2 regions of the Mesorhizobium sp. M1428 genome follow, and region 1 is predicted to be linked to the other one. Evidence: riboswitches for the same ligand, from Rfam matches in the RefSeq annotation. Region 1 holds a riboswitch; the other holds the start of a gene.

Region 1 (11,128 bases):
AGCTGCGCAACGCTTCGTTCGGCCCGGAGATCCTGATCGGCGATCTGCCGTCCGATATCCGCGGCGCTTCACGTATCCTGCGCGACGGCAAGCTGCTTTGGGAAAAGCCGTTCCTGTCGGGCGAGGCGAACATGTCGCACACCATTGGCAATCTCGAGCATCACCACTTCAAATACTCGGCCTTCCGCCAGCCGGGCGACGTGCATGTGCACATGTTCGGCACGGCGACGCTGTCCTTCGCCGACGGCGTCAGGACCGAGGCCGGCGACGTGTTCGAAATCGAGGCCCCTGATTTCGGCCTGCCTCTGCGCAACCCGCTTGAAATCGAGCAGCCGGTGAAGGTCGCGGTGAAGGCGCTTTGAGGCGTCGATGACAGCGTGATCTCCCCCCTCGTGGGGGAGATGGCAGTTCCAACCTCAGCGCGCGGCGCGGAAATGCTTGGACAGTTTCAGGCCCTGCGCCTGATAGTTCGAGCCGAGGTCTGTGCCGTAGAGCGCTTGCGGCCGTTTCAGCATGTGCTCGTAGATCAGCCGTCCGACGATCTGGCCGTGGTCGAGGATGAACGGCACTTCGTGGCTGCGTACCTCGAGCACCGCCCGGCTGCCGGTGCCGCCTGACGCCGAATGACCGAAACCCGGGTCGAAGAAACCCGCATAATGGACGCGGAACTCGCCGACCAGCGGATCGAAGGGCGTCATTTCGGCGGCGTAGAGCGGCGGCACATGCACCGCCTCGCGCGACACCAGAATATAGAATTCGTCCGGATCGAGCACCAGTTCGCCGGCGCCGCTCTTGTAGAGCGGCTCCCAGAAATCGACTACATCCTGCGCGGCGCGCTTGTCGACGTCGACCAGGCCGGTGTGGTGCTTGCCGCGATAGCCGACCAGCCCATCCTTGTCGCCGTCGAGGTCGATCGACAGCGCGATGCCGCCGCCTGAGATGTTGGGCGGTTCAGTGGCGACCAGCATCTCGGCGCGGTGCAGTTCGTGCAGGTCGCTTTCCGACAAGAGCGCATTGCCGGTGCGGAACCTGATCTGCGACAGCCGCGAGCCGGTGCGAACGACGATCGGGAAGGTGCGCGGGCTGACCTCCAGATAGAGCGGACCTTCATAGCCGGCGGCGATCTTGTCGAACTCGTGGCCACGGTCGGTCATCACCCGAGTGAAGATATCGAGCCGTCCGGTCGAGCTTTTCGGGTTGGCGGAGGCGGAAATATGCGCGGGCAGCGCCAGGCTTTCGAGCAGCGGCACGATGTAGACGCAGCCGGTTTCCAGCACGGCACCTTCGGCGAGGTTGATCTCGTGCAGCTTCAGCCGGTCGAGCTTGTCGACAACCCTGTGGTCCGGGCCGGGCAAGAAGGAAGCACGCACCCGCCAAGCCTTGTCGCCGAGCCTGAGGTCAAGGCTGGCCGGCTGGATCTGATCGGCATCGAGCGTGCGCGGCGATTTTAGCGCGCCCGTCTGGAACAGCGCGGAAATATCCTGATCGGGAAGAATGCCTGTCTGCCGCAAGGGTCTGGCTCCGTTCGAACGCCGGGCGAGGTCTTGTTCTGTCGCAGGTCCGACCATGGACGCCTTTGGCACCTGCTTGGTACAACCCTCTTAATCATGCCGGCAATTGACGCAAGCGTGGCGCGGGTCTAAAGCTCGTTATCCCGTGGTGATTTGGCCGGTCGGCTTGCAGCCACGTTAAACAAGTCGCTAAAGGACCGTCGGGCCGCAAGGCCATATGGACCGGTTGCGACTTTCGCGACCGGTTTTTTGTTGTTTGGACCAATTTTGGTGTTTGGATAGAATGATGACCAAGAAGCGCGACTGGAAGCCTCAGACCGCACTCGTGCATGCCGGGACGCTGCGTTCCAGCTTCGGCGAGACCTCCGAGGCGATGTATCTCACCCAAGGGTATGTCTACGAGACGGCGCAAGCGGCGGAAGCCCGCTTCAAGGGCGAGGAGCCAGGCTTCATCTATTCGCGTTATGCCAATCCGACCGTCGACATGTTTGAAAAACGCATGTGCGCACTGGAAGGAGCCGAGGACGCGCGCGCCACTGCATCCGGCATGGCGGCGGTGACGGCAGCATTGCTGTGCAGCGCCAAGGCTGGCGACCATATCGTGGCGGCGCGCGCACTGTTCGGCTCCTGCCGCTGGGTGATCGAGACGCTGGCGCCGAAATACGGCATCGAGGCAACGCTGGTCGACGGCACAGACATCGCCAATTGGCAAAAGGCGGTCAAGCCGAACACCAAACTGTTCTTCCTGGAAAGCCCGACCAATCCGACGCTGGAGGTGGTCGACATCGCCGCCGTCGCGGCACTTGCCAATTCGATCGGCGCCAGGCTGATCGTCGACAATGTCTTCGCCACGCCCTTGCAGCAGAAACCCCTGCAGCTCGGCGCCCACATCGTCGTCTACTCCGCGACCAAGCATATTGATGGCCAAGGGCGCTGCCTTGGCGGCATCGTTCTGTCGGACAAGAAGTGGATCGACGAGAACCTGCATGACTATTTCCGCCACACCGGCCCCAGCCTCTCGCCCTTCAATGCCTGGACGCTGCTGAAAGGCCTGGAGACGCTGCCGCTGCGCGTACGCCAGCAGACGGAAAGTGCCGGCCGCATCGCGGATTTCCTCGCCGAGCGCCCGCAAATCGCCCGCGTCATCTATCCCGGTCGCGCCGACCACCCGCAAGCGGCCGTGGTCAAGAAGCAGATGTCGGGCGGCTCGACGCTGATCTGCCTGGATGTGAAGGGCGGCAAGCAGGCGGCCTTTGCCTTCCAGAACGCACTCGAAATCGTGCTCATTTCCAACAATCTCGGCGACGCCAAGAGCCTGATCACCCATCCGGCGACGACGACGCACAAGAACTTGACCGATGAGGCCCGCGCCGAGCTCGGCATCGGACCGGGCACGCTCAGGCTGTCAGTCGGCCTTGAGGACGCCGACGATCTGCTCGAAGACATCCAGCAGGCGCTGAGAGTTGCCGGATAAGGGCTGGACGAACAGAGGCGAGCGGGGACGCGCCGATCAGGCGCCGGACGGGGTCTGTTCCAGCTCCGCGACGGCCTTGCTCTGGATAGTCATCACATTGCCTCGCCAATCGACGGCGCCGCTCAGCCATCCGCGCGCCCAAATGGCGGGAAGCATCAGGTCTCGCGCCATCATCGCCGGGATCGTGCGCAGCGACAGGTGCCATCCCTTGGCCGAGGCCAAGGCGCATTCCGGCAGGTAGGCCGCGACCAGCACGGCGGTGGCGGTGGCCGGCAGGCTGACGCCGGCGTCAGCCGCGGCAACCAGCGCAAGCACCAGCGGCGGTGCCGCGCCGATCAGGATTTCGGGGGCAAAGAACAGTGCAAAGGTGACGCGGCGCAGCCGCGCCCAGCGCGCCTGCCGCGACCAGATCTCGCCAAGCGTGCGCCGGCCGAGCGGCTGTTCGAAGGGCGAGGCGACAAGATTGACCCGCAGTCCGAGCCGGTTGACCAGCTTGGTCGCGGCGGCGTCCTCGGCGATCTCGGCAGCAAGCGCGCGGATGCCACCATTGGCGTCGAGCATGGGCTTGTTCCACAACATGCTCTTGCCCTGGGCGAAGCCGAGGCCGAGCGCCGCTCCAGCGTACTGCCAGCGCGCCTGCAGCGTGTTGAGAAAGGCGCATTCTACCTCCCCCCAGAAGCCGTCCGGCCGCGAGCCGATCGGCGTCGAGCAGACGAGGCCGGTGTCGTGCCGCCACGCCGCCATCAGGTGCTGGACGTAATCGCTCGGCATAAGCACGTTGGAATCGGCAAGGATGACCCAGCGATAATGCGCCGCCTCCCAACCCTTCACACAATTATTGAGTTTCGGATTGCCGCTGATGCGGTCGTCACCGACTAAAAGGCGGGCGCGAATAGCTGGAAAGCGCGCCATTGCGGCGGTGATCGGCTCGACCACCGGGTCGTCGGCATGGGCGACGCAGAAGATGAGTTCGTAGCGCGGCCAGTCGAGGGAGAAGGCGCGCTCCAGCGTCTCTTCGGCAAACGGCTCGACGCCGCGCGCCGGGATGACGATCGATACCGGCGGCGCGTTGGCCGCGGGCGGTGCAATCCTGGCTGGTCGCTTTAGCTTCAGCAAGGCTAACAGGATGCTGGCGAGATTTGAAAGAAGGAGGGCTATGGAAAGGAGAGCGGCTGCGAATGTCGGTTCCATCGAGATCTGGTCACTCCAGAAATGCTGGCCGCATGACGGCCGTTTTCAACAAATCGACAAAACGCTGAGTCGCCCGGCACAAGCCTGCACACCATCATTGTCATGTGTCACTCAAATGACATTGTTTTTCGGCACCTGCGCTTGAGATCGGGCAAGAAGATGCCGCGCATCGTTGACCAAACTGCGCTGAGCATCGAAAGTTCCATCTACATTGCTTTGGAGCAGTTTATGTACAGCGCCGTCACCCGCAACATCGAAGTGCAGGTCAGGCCGTTCTATCTGGAGGATCACTCCGACCCGCCACAAAACCGCTATGTCTGGGGCTACCAGGTGACCATCGACAATCAGTCGGACGACTTCGTGCAGCTTCTGTCGCGCTACTGGCACATTACCGACGGCACCGGCAAGGTCGAGGAAGTGCGCGGCCCCGGGGTCGTCGGCGAGCAACCTGGACTCAACCCCGGCGACAGCTATCAGTATACGTCTGGATGCCCGCTCTCGACCCCGTCCGGCATCATGGTCGGGCACTACACAATGCGCAACAAACGGGGTGAGACCTTCGACGTCGCCATCCCCGCCTTCTCGCTCGATTTGCCGGGCACGCGGCGCACCGTCAATTGACGTTCACTTGGATTCCTCTCCCCGCCTTGCGGGGGCGAGGAAATCCAAGTTCTGCGAAGGCAGCCGCACTGATGCTCGTTATTGAGCCGCTGCAAATTCCGCCGGATCGAAGTCATATTGTTTCGAACAGAATTCGCAGGCCACGTGAATGCTGCCATCCTCGGTGCTGTCCCTGATCTCCTCGGCGGAAAAGCCTTCGAGGATGCCCTGGATCTTCTCCCTCGAGCATGAGCACTGGTCGGCGACCGGCACCCCGCCGAAGACGCGGACGCCATGCTCGTGGAAAAGCCGGTAAAGCAGCCGTTCGGCGCCGATCGTCGGATCGATCAGCTCGGTCGGTTCAATAGTACCAAGCAGCGCCAGCAGCTCCTGCCAGGAATTGTCGGCCGGGTCGTGGATTTCCTCACGCGGATCGCCGTCGCCACCGGGAAAGTCGGGGACGCGCATGCGCTCCGCCGACTGCGGCAGGAATTGTGCCAGCAAGCCACCGGCCCGCCATTGCTCGCGGGCACCGCCGACGCCGGGCGTCAGAAGCTTGGCAACCGAAAGCCGGAGGTCGGTCGGAATCTGCTCCGACTGGCGGAAATAGGTGCGTGCGGCATCTTCCAGCGTGACGCCGTCGAGCTGGACGATGCCCTGGTAGCGTTGCGTGTGGGCGCCCTGGTCGATGGTCAGCGCCAGGACGCCGCTGCCGAGCAGCGTCTGCGGTGACGTCTCGCCGGCAGAAGTCAAAGCCTGCAGCCGGTCGGCATCGAAGCGGGCATAAGCGCGCAGCGCGTGCGGCGTGGAGAAATCCGCGACCAGCATGTCGACCGGCCCGTCGGTGCGGGTCTGCAGAATGAACTTGCCCTCGAACTTCAGCGAAGTTCCGAGCAATACCGTCAGCACACAGGCTTCGGCCAGGAGGCGGGCGACCGGCTCGGGATAGTCGTGGCGGCTGAGAATAGCGTCGAGCATCGGCCCGAGCTGGACGGTGCGGCCGCGCACGTCGAGCGGGCCGACCTCGAACGGCACGACATGGTCGTCGCCGGCGTAGCCGAATTCGCCGAGCTTGGGTTTATGTTCAGCCAATTGATGAGTTTCCAACATGACAAAGCTCCGGGGCGCGGCGATGCCGCCCTCCGGGGCGCATGCGACGAGACGCGCTCGATTTGCGTGATGCGCCTGAGATAGGCACCACCCACTCCCGGATCAAGGCGGCCCGGATCAACGCGGCGCAGATCAGGCCAGCCCGGATCAAGGCGGCCCTTATCAAGCGCCCAGGCACCAGGCCAAGACCGCCTTCTGGGCATGGAGCCGGTTCTCCGCCTCATCGAACACCACAGAATGCGGTCCGTCGATGACCTCGTCGGTAACCTCCTCACCGCGATGCGCCGGCAGACAGTGCATGAACAGCGCGTCAGGCTTGGCTTTCGCCATCAGTGCCGCATTGACCTGGTAGGGTAGGAAGACATTGTGGCCGCGGGCACGGTGCTCCTGGCCCATCGACACCCAGCAGTCGGTGACGATGCAATCGGCCTCGTGAACGGCCTCCTCGGGCGAACGGGTGAATTTCAGCTTGCCGCCATTGGCTTTCGACCAGTCGACATGCTTCTGGGCCGGTTCGCTGCCCTCGGGCACGGCGATGTTCAGCTTGAAGCGGAAGCGCGCAGATGCCTCCAGCAGCGAATGCAGCACGTTGTTGCCGTCGCCGGTCCAGGCGATCGTCTTGCCGGCCACCGGACCACGGTGCTCTTCGAAGGTCATGATGTCGGCCATCAGCTGGCAGGGATGGGTCTCGTCGGTCAGCCCGTTGATGACGGGAACCGTAGCGTTTTCCGTCAGTTCCAGCAGCCGGTCATGCGAGGTGGTGCGGATCATGATGGCATCGACATAGCGTGACAGCACCTTGGCCGTGTCGGCAATGGTCTCCGAGCGGCCAAGCTGCATCTCGGTGCCGGTCAGCATGATCGTCTCGCCACCCAACTGCCGCATGCCGACGTCGAACGACACGCGCGTCCGCGTCGACGGCTTGTCGAAGATCATCGCCAGCACCTTGCCTTCGAGCGGCTTGCTGCGTTCGCCGGCCTTGAGCCTTGCCTTTCGCACAGCTGCGTCGTCGAGCATGAAACGCAGATCGCCTTCGGAAACGGCGGAAAGATCGGTGAAATGGCGAAGGGACATCAGGAATTCCAGGATTACTTCGCTGCGGCAGCGACGATGGCATCCGCCAGGCTCTTGGCGCCGGCACGAATGCGCTCGAGCGCTTCGTGGATCTCGGCGTCGGTGACGGTGAGAGGCGGCAGCAGGCGGATAACGTTGTCGCCGGCCGGAACCGTCAAGAGATGCTGGTCACGCAGTGCCACCGTGACTTTGGTGTTGGGCATCGCGCATTTAAGCCCGAGCATCAGGCCGGTGCCCCTGATGCTTTCGATAACATCCGGAAATTCGTCGGCGACGCCTGCAAGCCCCTGCTTCAACAGCAGTGCCTTGCGCTGGACGTCCTCGAGAAAGCCGTCCTCCAGCACCACGTCGAGCACGGCGTTGCCGACCGCCATCGCCAGCGGATTGCCGCCGAAGGTGGTGCCGTGCACGCCGGCGGTCATGCCGACCGCTGCCTCGTCGGTGGCGAGGCAGGCACCCATCGGGAAGCCGCCGCCGATGCCCTTGGCCACCGCCATGAGGTCGGGGGTTACACCCGCCCACTCATGCGCGAACAGCTTTCCGGTGCGGCCGACGCCGCACTGGACCTCGTCGAAAATCAGGAGCAGCCCGTGCTGATCGCAGAGCTGCCTGAGGCGCTTCAGCGATTGCGTCGGCACTTGCCTGATGCCGCCCTCGCCCTGCACCGGCTCGATCAGGATCGCCGCGGTCTCAGGCGTGATCGCCTTTTCGGCCGCATCGATATCGTCGAAACCGACCTGGTCGAAGCCGTCGACCTTGGGGCCGAAACCTTCCAGGTATTTGTACTGGCCGCCGGCGGCGATGGTGGCCAGGGTGCGGCCGTGGAAAGCGCCTTCGAAGGTGATTGTGCGGTAGCGCTCGGGATGGCCCTTGACGAAGTGGTAGCGCCGCGCCGTCTTGATGGCGCATTCGAGCGCCTCTGCGCCGGAATTGGTGAAGAACACCTTGTCGGCGAAGCTGGCGTCGGCCAGCCGCTCGCCGAGCCGGCTCTGTCCCGGAATCTCGTACAGATTGGAGACATGCCAGAGCTTGGCGGCCTGCTCGGTGAGGGCCGCGACCAGATGCGGATGGCTGTAGCCCAATGAATTCACGGCGATCCCGCCGGCGAAATCGAGATATCGCTCGCCCTTATCAGTGACCAGCCAGGTGCCTTCACCGTGGTCGAAAGCCAGGGGTGCGCGAACAAAGGTCTCGAAAAGCGCCGAACCGCTCATTATATGCGTCTCCGGAACCGGAAAATCAAAAAGCCGCCAAAGCGGCGGCCCTTGTGGCTTATCGTGTTTTTCGGCCGTGAAGTCAACGAAAAGGTCGCGTAAGGACGTGCGGCAAGCCCTCCAGCACAACGCCGGCTCATAAGCGACCGGGCAAGTTGGGGAAAACCGAAAAAACCGATTCGTGTTGGCGTTGGGACTCTTGTCACCGAGTCAGCGCATAAGGTAATTGTAGTAGAGAAATAACTAGATTTCGTGCGGCGGACCTAATCACCCGATATATGTGGTGTCTGCCCGGCAGAAGCCGGGTCGGGAATGGATTCCGATTGCCGCACGTTTCAGCAGGAGCGCGGTCTCATGAACTGGACTGACGAGCGAGTCGAACTTCTCAGAAAATTGTGGTCAGAGGGCCTCAGCGCCAGCCAGATCGCCGCACAGCTTGGCGGGGTCAGCCGCAATGCGGTCATCGGCAAAGTGCACCGGCTGAAACTGTCCGGTCGCGGACGCACGACCGCCTCACCGGCACGCCAGAAGAAGACGGCACAGGGATCGACGATCCAGAAATCGGTGTCCCGGGCAGCAAGCGCCACGCGCCATGCCACCACGTCGATGTCGATCGGTGCGACCGCGCTCAAGGCACAGTTCGATGCCGAACCGGTGGCGCGCCACTATATTCGCCCGGTCGAGAACGTCGTCGTGCCGATCTCGCGGCATCTGCAACTCGTCGAGCTGAACGAGCGCACCTGCAAATGGCCGAATGGCGATCCGCTTTCGGAAGACTTCCATTTCTGCGGCAACGACGCCGCCGAAACCGGGCCCTACTGCAAGTACCACGCCCGCGTGGCGTTTCAGCCGGCATCGGAGCGGCGGCGGAGCAGATAGTTAGGGGAGTAGGGGAATAGGGCAGTACGGCAGTATGTGGTGAATTGCAGAGAAGCGTGGTCAGAAGCGATATCCTACTGCCCTACGCTTCATAGCCACCCATTCTTGCGAAACCGCCAGTAAAGAAACGTGCAGATCAGGGCAATCGCCGCCAGGACGGCCGGGTAGCCATATTCCATCCTCAGTTCCGGCATGTCGCTGAAATTCATGCCGTAAATGCCGGCGAACGCCGTGGGCACCGCCAGGATGGCGGCCCATGAGGCAAGCTTCTTGGAGATCGCCGTCTCCTGGCTTTGACCGACCAGAAGGCTGGCCTCGAAGGCGAAGGCGAGAACCTCACGCAGGCTGTCGATCTTTTCCTGGACAGTGCGGATGTGGTCGGTGACGTCGCGAAACAGTGGGTGCATGGCTGTGTGGATTTGCGGCAGATCGGCGCTGGTGAGCCGCCGGCAGACCTCCACCAGCGGCAGGGCCGCATTACGCAGGCGCAAGAGATCGCGGCGCAGCATATAAAGCCGTTCGATATCGGAGCCGGTCATCGGTTTCAGCAGAACCTTGTCCTCGATCGCCTCGACCTCGTTTTCGATCTGCTCGAGCACCGGCATGTAGTTGTCGACGATGAAATCGAGAATGGCGTAGAGGACGAAATCCTCGCCCTTGGCAAGGGAATGCGGGCAGCTTTCCCAGTGCTGGCGAACGGCTGCGTAGGAGGTCGACGGGCCATGCCTGACGCTGACGATATAGCCGGCGCCGACGAACAGATGCGTCTCGCCGAAGGTGACACGGCTGTCGATCAGCTGCGCCGTGCGGGCAACGATGAACAGGGCATCCCCATATTGCTCGATCTTCGGTCGCTGGTGCGGATGCTCGGCGTCCTCGATCGCCAACTCATGCAGATGGAATTGCGCCTGGACGCGCAGCAACAAATTGCGGTCGGGCTCCAGCAGTCCGATCCAGACCACGTGGCCCGGCTTCCCGGCCCATTCGCCGGCTTCCTCGATCGGAATGTCGGCGATGCGCCGCCCAGCCGTATAGACGCCGCAAGCGATGATGCCCGACATCGGCGGCGCGGGAGCAAACTCGCGGACATATTCCATCGCAGCCTCCTGAAGGCGGGGCCTTCATCGCGGAACTGAGAAGTCGGCGTGTCGAGAGCTTAGCGCAATTGTCTCTCAGGTGGCGAATCCGAAATTCGCACCAGTGCGGAGAGAACTCACTTCGCTGGTTGGGTTGCCGGAAGAACAATCTTGTCCGTCTTGTCGCCCTTCGGACGATCGGCCGGCATCTGATCACCGGTGACGACATAGTAGATCGTCTCGGCGATGTTGGTGGCATGGTCGCCGATGCGCTCGATGTTCTTGGCGCAAAACAGGAGATGTGTGCAGGGCGTGATGTTGCGTGGGTCTTCCATCATGTAGGTCAGCAATTCGCGAAACAGCGAGGTGTACATGGCATCGATCTGGTCGTCGCGGTCGCGCACGAAACCGATTTTTTCCACCGACCGCGATGCGTAGACGTCGAGTACTTCCTTGAGCTGGGTCAGTGCCAGATTGGCCAAAGCCTCGAGGCCGCGGAACAGACTGTTCGGCTGGCGCCCGTCTGCAACGGCAACCACCCGCTTGGCGACGTTCTTGCCGAGGTCGCCTACCCGTTCGAGGTCCGCCGAGATGCGGATCGCGCCGACGATCTCGCGCAGATCCGTCGCCATCGGCTGGCGCTTGGCGATTATGATGATCGCCTTGTCGTCGATCTCGCGCTGTCCCTCATCCAGAACCAGGTCGTCTCGAATGACTTTCTGGGCAAGCCCCGGATCCGCATTGACCAGCGCCGCGACTGCCTGCTCGACCATGCGCTCGGCATGCCCGCCCATCGCCGCGATGCGCTTCGACAGATATTTCAGCTCCTCGTCATAGGCGCTGACTATATGCACGGACTGCATGGACGAAATGCCTTCCCGGGATTTTCTGGTTGAGTCGTTCCCTCGAATCCCCGCTGATACGCTAGCCGGATGACAGAAAAAAGAAACGGCCCATTATGTGCTAGAGATAGTACCGCGTCAGCGAGCCGGCAAATGG
Region 2 (11,128 bases), on a different contig from region 1:
GCAAGCGTTGGTCGCGATCATGTAGAGCCAACCGCGAACCGAACCTCGCCCGTCGAACTCCGACCTGGCGCGCCAGGCGCGAAGCAACGTGTCCTGGACGAGGTCGTCGGCCTCGTGCAACGAACCCATCATGCGATAGCAATGCAGCTTGAGCTCGCGGCGATGGGCGGCCGTGACCTTCTCGAAGGCCAGCCGATCGAGGATCGGCTGGCCTGCTGGTTCCAGAGGTGGTTGAGCGTCTGTCATGCTACTTTCGGGCTGCATCCGGATTCCGGGTCAGGTTCGCATTACGCGCGCCTCAGGCGGCCGGGGCAAGCCCGCTACCGCTCACCATGAAGGAACTGCCTTGCGGCTGACCGGTGGCCAGCGCGACCACCGCCCGTCCGACATCGGCCGGCGTTTGCATGTCGGTCATGGCGGCGATGAAGTCCGCCGGCTGGATGCCCATATAGGCCGCGATGCTGTCGACGCCGGCCTTGCCCACGCCGGTCTCCGGCATGATGCGCATCGGCGCGAGCGCCATGAAGCGCAGGCCGAGGCCAAGTCGATCGGCCTCCTTCTGGCTATGACCGGCCAGGAACATCTGCATGCGTTTTGCGCCGGCATAGCCGCCGGCGTTCGGTGGTCCGCCGGTCAAGGCCGCGCCGCTGGAGATCAAGACGATCCGGCTCCCCGGCTTGAGCGGACGCCGCAGAGCGGCCCGGCAAAACAGGAACGACGCCTTGACGTCCGTGTCCCAGTTTGCCGAGAACGCCTTCCAGTTCTGTTCGTGCACCGGCGCGGAAGGCGCCAGCGCGCCTGCGCAGATCACCAGCACGTCCGGCTCCAGCGCGCCGAATACCTTGTCGGGGGCGGAGTCCACCGTCGCATCGACCGCGAGCGTCTTCACGCCCGAGACCTCCCAGGCAAATTGCGCCAGGGCCTGTTTTCCGCGGGCGACGGCCAGCACCGTCGCTCTCTCCTTGAGGGCGGCCTCCGCGATCGAGCGGCCGACACCACGGCTGCCTCCGACGACGACGACATTCTGATTTTGCAACGATCCCATGGATCACCTCTCTGTTCCCGGCCGCCGGACCATCCAGGCGCGCTCATCGATAAGGACAGCGCAGGCGCGCCAAAATCATCGGTGCCAGGCAGAAATATCTTCAGGTGACGGCAGCGGCGCGCCGGTTTTGTATTCAGTGTCATTACCTCTGGGGTAATCGACCAGCGCACTAGGTCTCGGCAAACTGCTCCCATCAAGCCGGTTGTCCGGCTTTCGACCATCAGGGAGTTACGCCATGACCGCCTACGCCGTCGCCCATATGCGCCAGGTCACGCCGGGGCCGCAGATCGTCGAGTACCTGCACAAGATCGATGCCACGCTGGAGCCGTTTGGCGGGCGTTTCGTGGTGCACGGAGGCGAGGTGGAAGTCGTTGAAAACACCTGGCCGGGTTACCTCATAATCATCGAGTTCCCCGACAGGCAGCAGGCGCGCGCATGGTACGACTCGCCCGCCTATCAGGAGATATTGCCGCTGCGCACCGGCAATTCCCAATCCGACGTGGTCTTGGTCGACGGCGTCCAGCACCCGCACAAGGCCACCGACGTTCTCGAATAAGGGGGCGATTTGCTACGGTTGGCTTTTATCGTTTCAACAGGAACACCGCCTGCTGGCCGAAAAAGTTCCAGAACCACCACGGCATCGAGAAGCCGATCCGCTGACCGTTGGCGTCGAGCGCGGTTGCCTTTTCCACCGTCGCGCCAAGCTCGTCGCACAGATTGACGAAATCGCGAATGGTGCAGAAATGGATGTTGGGCGTGTCGTACCAGGAATAGGGCAGGTCCTTGGTCACCGGCATGCGGCCGTTGAAGAGCAGCGAAAAGCGCACCCGCCAATGGCCGAAATTGGGGAAGGAGACGATGGCGCGATTGCCGATCCGGAGTAACTCGTCGAGCACCAGCTTCGGATTGCGGGTCGCCTGCAAGGTCTGCGACAAGACGACGAAATCAAAACCCTTGTCGGGATAGAATTGGAGATCCTTGTCGGCATCGCCCTGGATGACCGACAGGCCCCGCGCCACGCATTCGTTGACGCCGCGCTGCGACAGTTCCAGCCCGCGGCCGTCGACCTTCTTGGTCTCCTGCAGCAATTCGAGCAGCAGGCCGTCGCCGGAACCGACGTCCAGCACCCGCGACTGCGGCGGGATGAGATCGGCGACGACTTCGAGGTCGACGCGCTGGGCGCGGTTGACGCTCATGCGTTCGGCTCTTGCCTGGCGCATGGTCCTGATCCGAAAAGTCTGCAACTTTTCGGGGTCATGCGCCAAGCCCTCTCGCGCGCGCGGCCGAGGCGATGAAGCCTCTGATGGCGGCGAACAGTTCCGGCTCGTCGAGCAGGAAGGCGTCGTGGCCGCGGTCGGTCTCGATCTCGACGAACGAGACCGAGGCGCCGGCCGCGTTCAGCGCGTGCACGACCGAGCGGCTCTCCTCGGTCGGGAACAGCCAGTCGCTGGTGAACGAAACCAGGCAGAAGCGCGTCTTGGTGCCGGCGAAGGCATCGGCCAGACGGCCGCCATGGTCGGCGGCGAGATCGAAATAGTCCATCGCCCGGGTCATGTAGAGATAGGAGTTGGCATCGAAGCGGTCGACGAAGGTCATGCCCTGATGGCGCAGATAGCTCTCGATCTGGAAGTCGGCATCGAAGCCGAAGGTCAGCGCTTCGCGGTCCTGCAGGTTGCGGCCGAACTTGCGGTGCAGCGCTGCTTCCGACAGATAGGTGATGTGGGCGGCCATGCGCGCCACAGCCAGCCCCTTTTCCGGCCGCTTGCCATGCTCGAAATACTTGCCGCCATGCCAGTCGGGGTCGGCCATCACCGCTTGCCTGCCGACCTCGTGGAAGGCGATGTTCTGCGAGGAATGGCGGGCGCCGGTGGCGATCGGCAGCGCCGAGAAAACGCGCTCGGGATAGCTGGACGCCCATTGCAGCACCTGCATGCCGCCCATCGAGCCGCCCAGCACGCTGAACAGCTGTTCGATCCCGAAATGCTCGACCAGCATCAACTGCGCCCGCACCATGTCGCGGATGGTGATGATCGGCAGGTCGAGCCCGTAAGGCTTGGCGGTGGCGGGATTGGTCGAGGCGGGGCCGGTGGAGCCGAGGCAGCCGCCGATGACGTTGGACGAGATGACGAAGAAACGGTCGGTGTCGATGATCTTGCCGGGGCCGATCAGCACTTCCCACCAGCCCGGCTTGCCGGTCACCGGATTGGTGTTGGCGACGTGCTGGTCGCCGGTCAGCGCATGGCAGACGAGGATTGCATTGGAGCGGGCGTCGTTGAGCGTGCCATAGGTCTGGTAGGCGATCTGGAACGGCGACAGCAGCGTGCCGGCGTCGAGCTTGAGCGGCTTGTCGGCGCCGAAACGCAACACCGGGCTCGACGGCTGGTCGGCCTCGTTGTTGGTTTTTCGCGCGCGCAAAGCGACCATCACATCTCCTTGCCCGGCCTTCAGCTGTCCACCGGTCTGGGCAACCGCCAGCCAGGGCAACAAAAAACCGGCCATGCCTTCGCAAAGCCGGTTACAGGATGCAAACGGCCCTTTAGCAAGTTGTTTAACGTGGCTGCAAGCCGACCGGCCAAATCACCACGGAACTTTCGCTGCTCTTCTAGGACTGACGCATGGCTTCGTCAACGGCAAGTTCTTGATCCCGAATTGCCGCCCCTCGACATTCCGGGCCACGGCTTGTATTTCCGCTGCGGCCTCCGGATGGAGGCACTCTCGACGGATTTCATGGAATGAGCCAGACACCGGATCAGACACGTCCAAGGCCCCGCGCCGGCATCATGGAGATCGAAGCCTATGTGCCCGGCAAGAGCGCGGCGCCTGAAGGTGTCGCCAAGGTCCACAAATTGTCGGCGAACGAAAACCCGCTCGGCCCTTCGCCAAAGGCGATAGAGGCCGCGCGCGCGGTCGCCGACAAGCTCGCGGTCTATCCCGACGGCAGCGCCAGGCGCCTGAGGGAAGCGATCGCGGAGGTGCACGGGCTCAACCCGGCGAACATCGTCTGCTCCAACGGCTCCGACGAGATTCTGGGCCTGCTTGCGCAGACCTACCTCGCGCCCGGCGATGAAGCCATCATCACCGAACACGGCTTCATGGTCTACAAGATCTACATACAGTCGGCCGGTGCCGTCCCGGTAACGGTCAAGGAGACCGATGAACGCGCCGACATCGATGCGATCCTAGCCGCGGTGACGCCGCGCACCAGGATCATCTTCCTTGCCAATCCAAACAATCCAACCGGCACCTACGTGCCGTTCCAGGAGGTGCGCCGCCTGCATGCCGGCCTGCCGCGAAACGTGCTTCTGGTGCTGGATGCCGCTTACGCCGAATACGTCCGGCGCAACGACTATGAAGCCGGCGTCGAGTTGGTGGGCAGCGCGGAAAACGTGGTCATGACCCGCACCTTCTCCAAATTGGGCCTGGGCGGCGCGCGGATCGGCTGGATGTATGCTCCAATGCACGTCATCGACGCGATCAACCGCGTGCGCGGGCCTTTCAACGTCAATGCGACGGCGATCGAGGCCGGCATCGCGGCGATCCGCGACCGCGCGCACATCGAACGCAGCGTCGCGCATAACGAGACCTGGCTGGCCTGGCTGAGCGAGCAATTGGCGGGGCTTGGGCTGCGGGTGACGCCGAGCGTCGGCAATTTCATCCTCATCCACTTTCCCGAGGACAAAAAGCATTCGGCGGCGGCCGCCGACGACTACCTCTGCCAGCGCGGCTACATATTGCGGCGCGTTTCCGGCTACGGTTTTCCCAACGCGCTGCGCATGAGCATCGGCACCGAAGAGGCCAATCGCGGCGTTGTCGCAGCACTCGCGACATTCCTGAAAAGCTAGAGCACCATGACTTCACCGATGTTCGAAAAGATCGCGCTGGTCGGCATCGGCCTGATCGGCTCGTCACTGGCCCGCGTCATCCGCCGCGAGGGGCTCGCCGGCCAAGTCGCGATTTCGACGCGCAGCGACGCGACGCTGGCAAGGGCGAGCCAACTCGGCCTTGGCGACACCTACACGACGGATGCCAAAGAGGCGGTTCGCGACGCCGATCTGGTTATCGTTTCGGTGCCGGTCGGCTCTTCAGGTACGGTCGCCGAGGAGATCGCGCCGGCGCTGAAGAAGGGCGCCATCCTCACCGATGTCGGCTCGACCAAGGCCTCGGTCATCGCGCAGATGCAGCCGCATGTGCCTGATGGCGTGCACTTCATCCCCGGCCATCCTTTGGCCGGCACCGAAAAATCGGGACCGGATGCCGGTTTTGCCGAACTGTTCGAGAACCGCTGGTGCATCTTCACGCCGCTGCCCGGCACCGATCCTGCGGCACTGGAAAAGCTCTCGGAATTCTGGCGCCGCTGCGGCTCCAACATCGACACGATGGACCCGCAGCATCACGACATGACGCTGGCCATCGTTTCGCACCTGCCGCACATCATCGCCTATAACATCGTTGGTACCGCCGATGATCTGGAGTCGGTGACCAAGTCCGAGGTCATCAAATACTCGGCTTCCGGCTTTCGCGACTTCACCCGTCTTGCGGCGTCCGACCCGACCATGTGGCGCGACGTCTGCCTGCACAACAAGGACGCCATTCTCGAAATGCTGGCGCGGTTTTCCGAGGATCTTTCCTCGCTGCAGCGGGCCATCCGCTGGGGCGACGGCGAAAAGCTGTTCGACCTGTTCACCCGCACCCGCGCCGTCCGCCGCTCGATCATCGAGGCCGGCCAGGATATCGACGTACCCGATTTCGGCCGCCAGGCAGTCGAACACCCGCCGAAGGGATAAGCCGCTGCAGGCCGGTTGCAGGCCAGACCTCTAGTCGAGCGGCTTGATCTTGCCGAGCGGGATGAAGCCGAGCGAGGCCTTGCCCCTGACGATCTTCAGCGGCATCGACGGCTGGTTGCCGAGCAGCGCCAGTCCGGCAAAGCCGGTTTGGATCTCTTTCTTCTGCTCGGGGATGGCGGTGGCGAGGATCGCCGCCACGGCCTTTGGATCATTGAGCCTGATCGTCAAGTCGGCATTTATGAGACCGTCGTCATCGACCGACAGGGGTCCGGAAACGGTGATGCGCGCAGTTCCGGACGACAGATCGAGCTCGTGGATTTCGGCCGCCTGGCCGCGCAGGCTCTTCGGATTTGCCTTGATCAGCGTCACGCCGTTCTTCAGCGTCACGTCGCCGCTGCCGTCGAGCGGCGGCAAGACGCGCCCGTCGATGGCCGCCGCGTCGATTTCGAGATCGGTGAAATTGCCGGCATAGTCGATGTCCGGGCCGTTTGGGCGCAATTGCCCGATGGCAGTTCCGGCGCTGAACAGCGAGACGGGATCGGTGTCGTCTGCCGGATCGGTCTGGCCGGACAGGCCTTCTGCCTGCAGCGAGAGGCGTCTCGGCAGCGGCCAGGAGAGCTTCATGTCGGCCCGCAGATTATCCCAGTCGATCCAGAGCGGGGTCATGCCGGGAACAGAGGTCCTGAGCGGCCCCCTGAGCTCGGCGGCAGGCGACAAAAGCCGGGTGATCTGCGTGGCGGCGTTGATCTTGCCTGTCGATGCCGCGACGTTGCGGCTGTCGTCCTCGTAAGCCAGGCTGTCGCAGGAAAGGGTGAAGCTGAAGGGATAGCCGCTGACCGCGAGATTGGCGCAGTCGGCCTTGATGCCGTTGCCGTCGAGATCGGCGACCGCCTTGTCGGTTGCACTCTCGACCAGGTCCGCCAGGTAGAACCAGCCGGCGCTGTAGATGCCGAACAGCACGAGGATGAAAGCAGCAAGCCACAACAAGCGGCGACGTTGGCTGGGCGGCGGGCGCTCGTCACTTGACGTCATGCTGCGGCTTTCGTTAACGCGGGTGGCACGGGCGGGCTGTCGCTTGCGGCAACAACAGGTAGACGGACTGAAACACCACCGGTGGAGTGGTTCGTCACAATCAGGCTTGGCGATATGGGCGATTTTTGGGTTTTTGGCTACGGCTCACTGATCTGGCGGCCCGGATTCGCGCATGTCGAGACGCGGCGTGCCCGCCTGCATGGCTACCGCCGTTCGCTCTGCGTTTATTCTTTCGTGCATCGCGGCACGCGCGAACGGCCGGGCCTGGTGCTCGGGCTCGACCGCGGCGGCTCCTGCATCGGGCTGGCGTTCCGGGTCCCAGGCGAGCTGCGCAACGAGGTCATCTCCTATCTGCGCGAGCGTGAACTGGTCACCAACGTCTATCTCGAACGTGTGCTCAGCGTTCGCCTCGACAAGAGTGAAACGGATGGGAGCGAGACGGTCGAAGCCGTTGCCTATGTCGTGGACCGCAGCCATGAGCAATATGCCGGTGCGCTCGACCCGGCCGAGGCGGCGGCCGTCGTTCGCGGCGCCGTCGGCCAGTCGGGCAGGAATGAGGATTACGTGCTCAGCACGCTGGAGCACCTCGAAGCACTGGGTATAAGCGATCACTGGCTGGAAGACGTGACGAGACGGATCGCGTCGTAGCTTCGGTGTCGTGACGCGGGCTACATCCTGAAAATCTGTTTGCCAAGATCGGCGCGATCCAGGCTGTTTGCCACGGCAAGCTTGAACCCGGTCAGCGCGTGGAGACCGCCGACAGGAATGTGGAAGCCCGGCTGGCCGAAGATGTCGATGATCTCGCGTAGGACAGGCCGGTCGGCTTCGGCCGGCGGCGAAAAGAAATAGCGATAGATATTCGCCCTGATCTCGACGCCGCTCAGCAAGACATCGAAATTGTGCAGTTCGAAGCGCTCGGCACTCATGCCGCCATTGATCACCATCTGTCCGCCAAGCGCCAGGGTGCGGATCAATTCGCCGCTGACAGGTCCGCCGACATTGTCGATAATCCCGTTCAATCCGGCGCCACCGGTGATATCCATCACCGCTTCCCGGATACTTGCCTTCAAGTCCGAAAGGTCAAGAATGGCGGCGACGCCAAGCGTTTTCAGGTCGAAGCTTTGGTGCGAGCGCCGCACAAGTGCGATGACGTTGATGCCGCGTCGTTGGGCGAACTGCATCACCATTGTCGAAATCGACGAATAGCCGGCCGTGACAGCCAACCACTGGCCGGGCCGCACACGGGAATCCGTCAGCAGATCCCACGCGGTAATGGGGTTCACCATCTGCCCGGCGCGTTCGACGGGATAGCCGGCAGGCAACAGGATCAGCCGTTCGGCGGGAATGGCCGCGTACTCGGCCCAACTGCCATAATAGCTGAACGCTACAAGCGTGCCCGGTTCCAACGGGACGTTTGCGCCGACGGCCTCGACGATGCCGGCGCCATGATTTCCGGCGATCTGCTGGGGAAAATGCGGCTTCTTCGGTTCGGGATAGAGGTTCTGGATAAACAGGAAGTCGCCCGGATTGATCGAGGCCGAGACCATCCTGACCAGCACCTCGCCGTCGCCGATCCGCGGCATCGGCAGGTCGCCCATGTAGAGCACGTCGCGCGGCGAACCGATGGCGTCAAATACAATTGCTTTCATGCCGTTCTCCATAACAAACGATCCGAGGCCAACAGTCTGGGCCCGGCCAGACCGTTCCGAGACTTGCGTCGGCGCCGCGGAACCTACGATCGGCCGGCAAAAGTCAGAATTGGCAGATTTGACAATCTATGTGCTAAACTTGCCAGATCGTTTCTTCAGAGGCTGCTGGTTTGGATATCCGGGACGCGGCGCGGCGGGTCGCGGTTTTGTGAAGCGCCGGCGGGCTGGAAAGGAGGCTATGCGTTTGACGTCGCCGCGGCGCGACATAGGTTAGCCCGGTCGGCGGCTCCCACCCGCCCCAGCATGAATCATCATGGAGATCAGCCTTGCAGAAGCGTCGTCTCGGTCGCACCGACCTATCCATCGCGCCATTGGTTCTGGGCGGCAACGTGTTCGGCTGGACTGCCGATGAGAAAACCTCGTTCGACTTGCTCGACCGCTTTGTCGACGCCGGTTTCAACGCCATCGATACGGCCGATTCCTATTCGCGCTGGATTGCCGGCCACCAGGGCGGCGAATCCGAAACCGTCATCGGCAAATGGATGAAGAGCCGTGGTAACCGCGACAAGGTTGTCGTCATCACCAAGGTCGGTTCGGATATGGGACAGGGCAAAAGGGACCTGTCCGCCGCCTATATCGAAAAGGCCATCGACGCCTCGCTGAAGAGGCTGCAGGTCGATACTGTCGACCTCTATCTGTCGCACTGGCCTGATCCGGCCACCCCTTATGAGGAAACGCTCGGCGCTTACCAGAAACTGCTCGACAAGGGCAAAATCCGCTATGCCGGCGCCTCCAACCTCGACGCCGCCCAGTTGCGCGCCGCACTCGACGTGGCAAGCCTGCGCGGCCTGCCGCGCTACGAGGTGCTGCAGCCGGAATACAATCTCCACGACCGCTCGTCCTTCGATGGTCCGCTGCGTGACCTGTGCGTGGCCGAGGACATCGGCGTCATCACCTATTTCAGCCTCGCCAAGGGATTTTTGAGCGGCAAGTACCGCAGCGAAGCCGACCTCGGCAAAAGCCCGCGCGGCGGCGGTGTGAAAGGCTATCTCAACGCGCGCGGCATGCGCATTCTCTCAGCGCTCGATGCCGTTTCAGCCAGACATTCGGCCAAGCCGGCGGAAGTGGCGCTTGCCTGGGTAATGGCGCGGCCCGGCGTCACCGCTCCGATCGCCAGCGCGACGACGCTCGACCAGGTCGACAGCCTGGTGCGTGCCGCGTCGTTGCAGCTCAGCCCGGACGATATCGCCGAGCTCGACAAGGCCAGCGCATAGCCGCGCACGATCGTTCAAGACCGGCACCGCTGCCTTGTCCTACCGTCCCTGCATCGTCACAGGATGCAGGACGCCGCATGGCCGGACAGGTTCTTCTCGATCAGCAGCTATGGCAGCAATTGCTGGCGCTCGTGCTGGCATCGGCCATCGTCATGGGCAGCCCGGGGCCGGCGACGATAAGTGTCACCGCGGTCGGTGCCGCGTTCGGCCTGCGCGATTCGCTCCGCTATGCCTCGGGGATCGTTGTCGGCACGGTCCTCGTGCTTTTGGTGGTGGCGACGGGCATCATGGCTGTTCTCACCGCGCTGCCAAAGGTCGCAGCGCTGCTGGCGGTTGCTTCGGCAGCCTACATCCTCTACCTGGCGTTCAAGATAGCGACGGCGCCGCCACTGACGGCGCGCGTCGGTGGAGTGGCGCTTCCCACCTTCCTTGGCGGGTTCCTTCTGGCGGTTGCCAACCCGAAAGCCTATGTGGCGATTGCCGCCGTGTTCGCCGGCGCGTCTTCCGGCGCCGGCGGTCTTGGTATTTCAGCCAAGCTGACGGTTCTCGCCTTGATGATCGTTGCCATTCATCTCTTGTGGCTTCTCGCCGGCGCGGCTTTTGCACGTTTGCTGCGCCAACCGCTGGCCTCGCGGATCATCAATCGGGTGTTTGCGGTGACGCTGATTGCAACAGCCGCCCTGGCTGCCCTGCCGTGAGCCCTTCTGGCATCCGCGGCCGTTGCCTCAGCCTTTCAATTCAGGTTTCGCGTCCAGCTCACCAAGCCGTTTCACCGCCGTCGGCGGCATCGGCGGCGGGTACGGCGTCTGCGACGCCTCGACGAGGAGCTGGTCGCAGGCGGCCTCCGTCTCGGCGATCAGCCGTTGCATGAATTCGTCCTTGCCGAGGCCGGGCGGGATCGGCGGCAGGAAGCGCGCCTTGATCGTGCCGGGATAGCGCAGGAATTTGCGGCGCGGCCAATAGAGGCCGGCGACGTGAGCGACCGGCACCACCGGAATGCCAAGTTGCGCATAGAGTTCGACGATGCCGTATTTGTAGACCGGTTCGTCGCCCGGCGCCCGGCGGGTGCCCTCGGGATAGATGATCAGCTGGCGCGGATTGCGCGCCAATTCCTGTTTGGTCGCGGCGATCACCGTCCTCAATGCCTTCGAGCGGCTGCCGCGGTCGACAGGAATCATCCGCATCTTCAAAATGTACCAGCCGAAGAACGGGATCCAGGTCAGCTCCCGCTTCAATATGTAAACGGGATCGTCGAGATACGGCAGGAAAGCGATCGTGTCCCAGAAGGACTGGTGCTTCGGCGCCAGGATGAAGGAGCCTTCAGGCAGGTTTTCCTGGCCCATG

Evidence for each region. Region 1 has a riboswitch for S-adenosylmethionine ahead of NKG60_RS12475 (O-succinylhomoserine sulfhydrylase). Riboswitches for the same ligand answer to the same signal wherever they lie in the genome.
Region 2: linked by a shared signal. The riboswitch ahead of metX (homoserine O-acetyltransferase MetX) and the one ahead of NKG60_RS12475 (O-succinylhomoserine sulfhydrylase) in region 1 are both predicted to bind S-adenosylmethionine.

The regions. Positions count from the first base shown of each region.
Region 1 is NZ_JAMYKT010000007.1:123,958-135,085, reverse strand. It holds gene araD1 (AraD1 family protein) at 1-362, shown strand, start outside; gene NKG60_RS12480 (2'-deoxycytidine 5'-triphosphate deaminase) at 417-1,568, opposite strand; SAM riboswitch at 1,647-1,724, shown strand; gene NKG60_RS12475 (O-succinylhomoserine sulfhydrylase) at 1,795-2,985, shown strand; gene NKG60_RS12470 (ceramide glucosyltransferase) at 3,022-4,176, opposite strand; gene apaG (Co2+/Mg2+ efflux facilitator ApaG/CorD) at 4,405-4,797, shown strand; gene NKG60_RS12460 (Hsp33 family molecular chaperone) at 4,876-5,886, opposite strand; gene argF (ornithine carbamoyltransferase) at 6,049-6,960, opposite strand; gene NKG60_RS12450 (aspartate aminotransferase family protein) at 6,975-8,174, opposite strand; gene NKG60_RS12445 (GcrA family cell cycle regulator) at 8,529-9,053, shown strand; gene NKG60_RS12440 (magnesium and cobalt transport protein CorA) at 9,143-10,150, opposite strand; gene phoU (phosphate signaling complex protein PhoU) at 10,267-10,992, opposite strand; gene NKG60_RS12430 (sensor histidine kinase) at 11,110-11,128, opposite strand, start outside.
Region 2 is NZ_JAMYKT010000028.1:8,535-19,662, forward strand. It holds gene NKG60_RS26970 (RNA polymerase subunit sigma-70) at 1-246, opposite strand, end outside; gene NKG60_RS26975 (SDR family NAD(P)-dependent oxidoreductase) at 299-1,045, opposite strand; gene NKG60_RS26980 (DUF1330 domain-containing protein) at 1,281-1,601, shown strand; gene metW (methionine biosynthesis protein MetW) at 1,627-2,241, opposite strand; gene metX (homoserine O-acetyltransferase MetX) at 2,300-3,469, opposite strand; SAM riboswitch at 3,562-3,639, opposite strand; gene hisC (histidinol-phosphate transaminase) at 3,778-4,887, shown strand; gene NKG60_RS27000 (prephenate/arogenate dehydrogenase family protein) at 4,894-5,829, shown strand; gene NKG60_RS27005 (DUF2125 domain-containing protein) at 5,860-6,861, opposite strand; gene NKG60_RS27010 (gamma-glutamylcyclotransferase) at 6,976-7,509, shown strand; gene NKG60_RS27015 (quinone oxidoreductase family protein) at 7,530-8,510, opposite strand; gene NKG60_RS27020 (aldo/keto reductase) at 8,837-9,784, shown strand; gene NKG60_RS27025 (LysE family translocator) at 9,862-10,482, shown strand; gene NKG60_RS27030 (lysophospholipid acyltransferase family protein) at 10,510-11,128, opposite strand, start outside.